DNA from 2 places in the Streptomyces sp. NPDC031418 genome. Region 1 is predicted to be linked to the other one. Evidence: riboswitches for the same ligand, from Rfam matches in the RefSeq annotation. Region 1 holds a riboswitch; the other holds the start of a gene.
The links. A riboswitch is a leader RNA that binds a small molecule or an ion and turns the genes downstream of it on or off. The one in region 1 is predicted to bind cobalamin.
Positions count from the first base shown of each region.

Region 2: linked by a shared signal. The riboswitch ahead of ACZ5CZ_RS34110 (cobalamin biosynthesis protein) and the one ahead of ACZ5CZ_RS06825 (CbtB domain-containing protein) in region 1 are both predicted to bind cobalamin.

Region 1 covers NZ_JBVIJC010000004.1:147,969-151,145, reverse strand. The annotation lists gene ACZ5CZ_RS06835 (purine-cytosine permease family protein) at 1-813, opposite strand, end outside; gene ACZ5CZ_RS06830 ((2Fe-2S) ferredoxin domain-containing protein) at 1,134-1,532, shown strand; cobalamin riboswitch at 1,629-1,773, shown strand; gene ACZ5CZ_RS06825 (CbtB domain-containing protein) at 1,809-2,030, shown strand; gene ACZ5CZ_RS06820 (CbtA family protein) at 2,053-2,805, shown strand.
Region 2 covers NZ_JBVIJC010000030.1:54,452-57,628, reverse strand. The annotation lists gene ACZ5CZ_RS34120 (inorganic phosphate transporter) at 1-737, shown strand, start outside; gene ACZ5CZ_RS34115 (hypothetical protein) at 779-1,006, shown strand; cobalamin riboswitch at 1,153-1,295, shown strand; gene ACZ5CZ_RS34110 (cobalamin biosynthesis protein) at 1,412-2,356, shown strand; gene ACZ5CZ_RS34105 (cobyric acid synthase) at 2,353-3,177, shown strand, end outside.

The DNA.
Region 1 (3,177 bases):
CACCCAGCCGGGGCCCGCCATGACGACGGCCGTCCACCAGGTGCGCCTGTTGCTCTCGGTCTTGGGCGGCATGAAGCGCAGGTAGTCGATCTGCTCGCCTATCTGGGCGATGAGCGAGAGGCAGACACCGGCGCCCAGCAGGACCGAGGCCGTGTTGACGCCGCCGTCGCCGTCCGTGCCGGTGTAGGCGAGGAAGCGGTCGACGGTGCCGGGGTCGGTGGCGATCAGGTAGACCAGCGGGCCGACCATCAGCAGCAGCCAGATAGGGGTGGTCCACACCTGGAGCTTGCTGAGCGCCTTCATGCCGTAGATCACCAGCGGGATGACCATGAGCGTGGAGACCAGGTAGCCCAGCCACAGGGGCAGCCCCAAGCCGAGTTTGAGACCCTGGGCCATGATCGAGCCTTCGAGGGCGAAGAAGATGAAGGTGAAGCTGGCGAAGATGACGCTGGTGAGGACCGAGCCGTAGTACCCGAAGCCCGAGCCGCGGGTGATGAGGTCGAGGTCGATGTTGTAGCGGGCGCCGTAATAGGCGAGCGGGAAGCCGGTGACGAAGATGACCACGGCAGCCACCGCGATGGCCACGAGCGCGTTGCCGGTGCCGTGCGCCAGGCCGATGCCGGCGCCGATGGAGAAGTCGGCCATGTAGGCGATGCCGCCCAGGGCGGTGGTCGCCACGACCATGGGGGTCCAACGGCGGTAACTGCGCGGAGCGAAACGGAGGGTGTAGTCCTCCAGTGTCTCCCTGACCGCCTGGTCGGCGGCGGCCTTCGGCGCGTCTGCCGTTTGCGTGCGTGACTCGGTGGTGCTCATGCCGCGCCTCCCGATGCTGCTGGTGCGGGTGCCTCTGTGGGAGGGAAAGCCCCGCTTGGCGTCATCGGCAGGACGGGGGAGCTGACGGACCGTCATGCGTACCGTTCGGCCGTCGTGTACACGACTCTGATCCCACGGCCGGTCACGCTAGAAAGCGGCTGTTACTGTCGGTGCTCGCCATCGTGAACGCGAAGTTTCCGAGAACTCACCTGCTGCCGCGCGGCGTTGGTCCAGACCCGGTGACGCGACACCACTCCTCACGGGCCGGCCTCGCTCGATGAGATCATGACCGTGACAACAGGCGACCGGAGGGGTGTGCCATGCCGGAGACGCCGTCGGAAGCGACATCGGCCCAGGCCGTGCAGGTGGGCGAACCGGTGCCGTGCCGGGTCGTCGTGTGCCGGGACTGCTGCTGCGGGAGCCCCAAGGTGACCGGAGTGGATCACGCCGCGCAGACCGCGCGACTGCGGGCGGAGGTGCCGGTGCGCATCTCGGAGTGCCTCGACGTGTGCGATCAGGCCAACGTCATCGTCGTACAGCCATCTGCCGCGGGCCGTGCCGCCGGTGCCCGGCCGGTCTGGCTAGGGCTCGTCAACGACCCCGACGCGACCGAGGACATCGTCACCTGGGTCCGTGCCGGTGGTCCAGGCGTGGCGCCACTGCCGGACATCCTCGACCTGTACGCCTTCACCCCACCGCGGCGCACCGCGGCTCCCTGAACCGAGGCCCGTCGAACCCCTTTTCCCAGGAAGTCCGTTACGCCCCGCACCCGGTGCGAGAAGAAGATCACGCCAGGATGAGGCGGTCTTGGCCGTGCTGGTGGCACGCGGTACGGTCTGTCCGATATCGACGACGGCGAGACGGAAGCCGGTGGGAATCCGGCACGGTCGCGCCACTGTATGCCGGACACCGCGGGGTGTCCGGTGAGTCAGACCCGTGGCCGTCGTCCAGTGCACCACCGAGATGGGACGCGAACTCCCAGAGGAGGTTCTGCCATGGCGCAGACCGTCGCTCAGCCGACAGCCACCACTCCCGCCATCCCCGCCACGCTGCCGCTGAAGGCGATAGCTCCCTGGGCGGTCTTCTTCGGCATCCTGATGCTGGTCCTGCTGTACTTCGTCGGCGCCGAGCAGGGCGCCACCTCCGTGTTCAACGGCACGGACGTCCACGAGTGGGTGCACGACGCCCGCCACCTGCTGGGCTTTCCCTGCCACTGACGCGAGGGACGCCCCGACTCCCATGAACTCCGCAACGGTAAGAAACCTCCTCGTGCGGGGCATGCTCGCCGGCCTCGCGGCCGGCGTGCTCGCCCTCGTCGTCGCCTACCTCCTCGGTGAGCCGAACGTCGACAAGGCGATCAGCTTCGAGGCGGCGCACTCCCACGAGCACGAGAGGGAGGTCGTCTCCCGCTCCCTGCAGTCCACGGCGGGCCTCGCCACCGGCGTCCTCGTGTACGGGGTCTCCTTCGGTGGCATCGCCGCGCTCGCCTACTGCTTCGCGCTCGGCCGTGTCGGCCGGTTCGGGCCGCGGGCGACCGCGCTGCTGCTGTCCGGCTGCGCGCTGCTCGCGGTGTACGTCGTCCCGTTCCTGAAGTACCCGGCCAATCCGCCGTCGGTCGGTGACCCCGACACCATCGGCAAGCGGACCACCCTGTACTTCCTGATGATGCTGCTCAGCGTCCTCCTCGCGGTCGCCGCCACCCTCCTGGGCAAGCGCCTGGCGCCCGGCCTGGGCACCTGGTGGGCGACGGTGGTCGCGGTGGCCGCCTTCGCCGTCGCCGTCGGCCTGGCCTACCAGTTCCTGCCCGCCACCAACGAGGTGCCGAGGGACTTCCCGGCCACCTTGCTGTGGCGGTTCCGGCTCTCGGCCCTGGCGATCCAGCTGAGCCTGTGGACAGGTTTCGGCCTGCTCTTCGGTGAACTGGCGCAGCGCCTGCTGAACCCCAAGCCGGCAACGGCCGCGAGCAGCCGCCCGGTTCCGGCCGCGCACTGATTCCTTCCGGACGCCAGAGGGCCCTTCGGAACCATCCGAGGGCCCTCTGGCGTTCCCCGGACACCGCCTGCGCTGCGAGTTGGCTGCGCTCCTGCGCCGACACCGGGGTACGACGTCCTGAACCACGGTGCTGACGGCCGAGTGGGGATACCCGGCCGTCAGCGACCACGATCCCTCGGCATGCCCGGCGCCGGAGACCACCTTCGCCACGGCTGACCGCGCGCCGGCGCGCACCCGCCAGACGCCGCTGGTGACGGCGTTCACCGGATGGTGCAGGAGCGGCACACACACCGGGTCGGGCGTCCGCTGGCCGAAGACCACCTTCACCTCCCGGATGAGGGCCGAACTCGCGGTGTCGCGGGCGTGATACCG
Region 2 (3,177 bases), on a different contig from region 1:
ACCGCGCCGGCCAGATCGCCTCCGCCGGCCTGGTCTCCCTCGCCCACGGCACCAACGACGCGCAGAAGACCATGGGCGTCATCACCCTCGCGCTGGTCGCGGGCGGCTCCCTCGCCCCCGGCTCCAACCCGCCGGTCTGGGTGATCCTCTCCGCGGGCCTGGCCATCGCGCTCGGCACCTACATCGGCGGCTGGCGCATCATCCGCACCATGGGCACGGGCCTGACCGAGCTGGAGCCGCGCCAGGGCTTCGCCGCGCAGACCAGCGCCGCCACCGCCATCCTGACCTCCTCGCACCTCGGCTTCTCCCTCTCCACCACGCATGTCGTCTCCGGCTCGGTGATGGGCGCGGGCCTCGGCCGCAAGGGCGGAGTGGTCCGCTGGTCCACCGCGACCCGGATGGCCGTGGCCTGGGTGCTGACCCTGCCGGCCGCCGCGCTGGTCGGCGCGGGTGCCGAGGCCGTCACGGAGCTGGGCGACTGGGGCACCGCCGCCGTCGCCGTCTTCCTGGTCGCCTCGAGCGCCGCCATCTGGAAGATCTCCCGCCGCGAGGTCGTCGACCACACCAACGTGGTCGAGGAGACCGGTGAGCCGGCCGGCGTGGTGACCACCGCCATCGCCGCCGTGACCCCGCCCCCGGCGGGCCAGATCACCGAGGACCTGACGGCCACCATCGCGTCCCCCGCCGCCGAGCCCACCCCGGTCGCCCCGGCGGTTCCGCCGGCCGCCACCGTCTGACCCGGTCACCCCGGTTACCGGTTACCGAAGGAAGCAACCCCATGAAGATCGACTGGGCGGCCATCGGCTCCGTCTTCGGCGTCAGCCTCGTGGTCACCGTGGGCCTGGTGGCCCTGTTCAGCCTCGGCATCAAGGGCCTGGCCCACCGCGAGCGGGCCACCGCGCAGGGCGACTCCGCCGCCCTCGCCGTCACCGGCGCCTACCTGAGCTTCGCGGCCTGCGCGGCGGCGGTGGCGTACGGGATCTACCTGATCGTCGCCAAGGCCTGACCGCGGACCTTCCGAAGGCTCCCCTCCCCGCACCGCGGAGGGGAGCCTTTTTCATGCCCTCTCCCGCCGTGTCTCCCGCTCCCCTCCCACCCCCCAATGTGGGGATCGGCACACTCTCCCCATGCAGGTCAACAGCGAGTTGACGGCCGTTCCGGGCGCGTGGTGGACTGCCCGGGCCAAGTACGGCGGCAGAAGAGGAAGCCGGTGCGAATCCGGCGCGGTCCCGCCACTGTCACCGGGGAAGAACACCCCGGGAGCCAGGAACTCTCACCGCCGAATCTCGTCGAACCAGGGCGCGGACACCCTGAGTGAGGACATAGATCGCCATGCCGGGCTGCCGATGGACAAGGCCGAGCACCAGGACCCGTACCGGGGCCGCTGCCGATCCGACGGCCGGCTGAGCCGATGGGTGCCGATCGCAGCTACGCGTACGGCGCCGCCGCCGGCCTTCTCGGGGACCTGCTCCTCGGCGATCCGCGCCGCGGCCATCCGGTCGCCGCGTTCGGACGGGCCGCCGCGGCCGTGGAAGGCGCGTTGTGGCACGACCACCGCGGCTGGGGCGCCCTGCACACCGTCGTGTGCGCCGGTGGCGCCGTCGCCCTCGGCACGGCGGCCGCACGCGCCGTACGCCCCTCCCGCGCCCTCTCCGTCGCACTGACCGCCGCCGCCACCTGGTCGGTCGTCGGCGGCACCTCGCTCGCCCGGGAGGCCCGCACCATCGGGCGCGCCCTGGAGCGCGGCGACGTCGAGGCGGCCCGCGCGCGGCTGCCGCACCTGTGCGGCCGGGACCCGCAGGCGCTGGACGCCGACGGGATAGCCCGGGCCGTGGTCGAGTCGGTCGCCGAGAACACCTCCGACGCCGTCGTGGGCGCCCTGGTCTGGGGCGCCGTGGCCGGCGTGCCCGGGCTGCTCGGGTTCCGGGCGGTCAACACCCTCGACGCGATGGTCGGTCACACGTCGCCCCGGTACCGGCGCTTCGGCTGGGCCTCCGCCCGCCTCGACGACGTGGCCGGCTGGCCCGGCGCCCGGCTGACCGCCGTACTCGCCGCCGCGGCCGGACCCGATCCGCGCGGTGCCCTGCGCGCCTGGCGGGCCGACGCCCACCGCCACCCGAGCCCCAACGCGGGCCCGGTGGAGGCGTCCTTCGCGGGCGCCCTCGGGGTCCGGCTGGGCGGCACCCTCTCCTACGGCGGCCGGGTCGAGCACCGGCCCGTGCTCAACGGCGGCGCGGGACGGGCGGTCCGGGTCACCGACATCGACCGGGCCGTACGGCTCTCCCGCCGGGTCGGCCTCCTCGCGCTCGGCGTCACGGCCGCCGCGCGCCTCATCGTGAAGGGACGCGGGAAGTGAACGGTGGTCTCCTCGTCGCCGGCACCACCTCCGACGCGGGCAAGAGCGTCGTGACGGCCGGAATCTGCCGGTGGCTGGTGCGCCAGGGCGTGAAGGTCGCGCCGTTCAAGGCGCAGAACATGTCCCTCAACTCCTTCGTCACCCGGGAGGGCGCGGAGATCGGACGGGCCCAGGCCATGCAGGCCCAGGCCTGCCGGACCGAACCGACCGCGCTGATGAACCCGGTGCTGCTGAAGCCGGGCGGCGAACAGAGCAGCCAGGTGGTGCTGATGGGCAAGCCCGTCGGCGAACTGAGCGCCCGCGGCTACCACGGCGGCCGGCAGCAGAAGCTGCTCGGCACGGTGCTGGACTGCCTGGCCGAGTTGCGGGGCACGTATGACGCGGTGATCTGTGAGGGGGCGGGCAGCCCGGCGGAGATCAACCTGCGCCGGACCGACATCGTGAACATGGGCATCGCCCGCAACGCGCGGCTGCCCGTGCTGGTGGTCGGGGACATCGACCGCGGGGGCGTCTTCGCCTCCTTCTTCGGCACGGTCGCCCTGCTGTCCCCCGAGGACCAGGAACTGGTCGCCGGGTTCCTGGTCAACAAGTTCCGCGGGGACGTCTCCCTGCTGGAGCCCGGCCTGGACATGCTGCACGGCCTCACCGGGCGGCGCACGTACGGCGTGCTGCCCTTCCGGCACGGGCTCGGCATCGACGAGGAGGACGGGCTGCGGGTGTCCCTGCGGGGCACGGTCCGCGAGTCCACCGTCACTCCCCCGCTCGGCGCGGACGTGCTGCGGGTCGCCGTGTGCGCGATCCCGCTGATGTCCAACTTCACC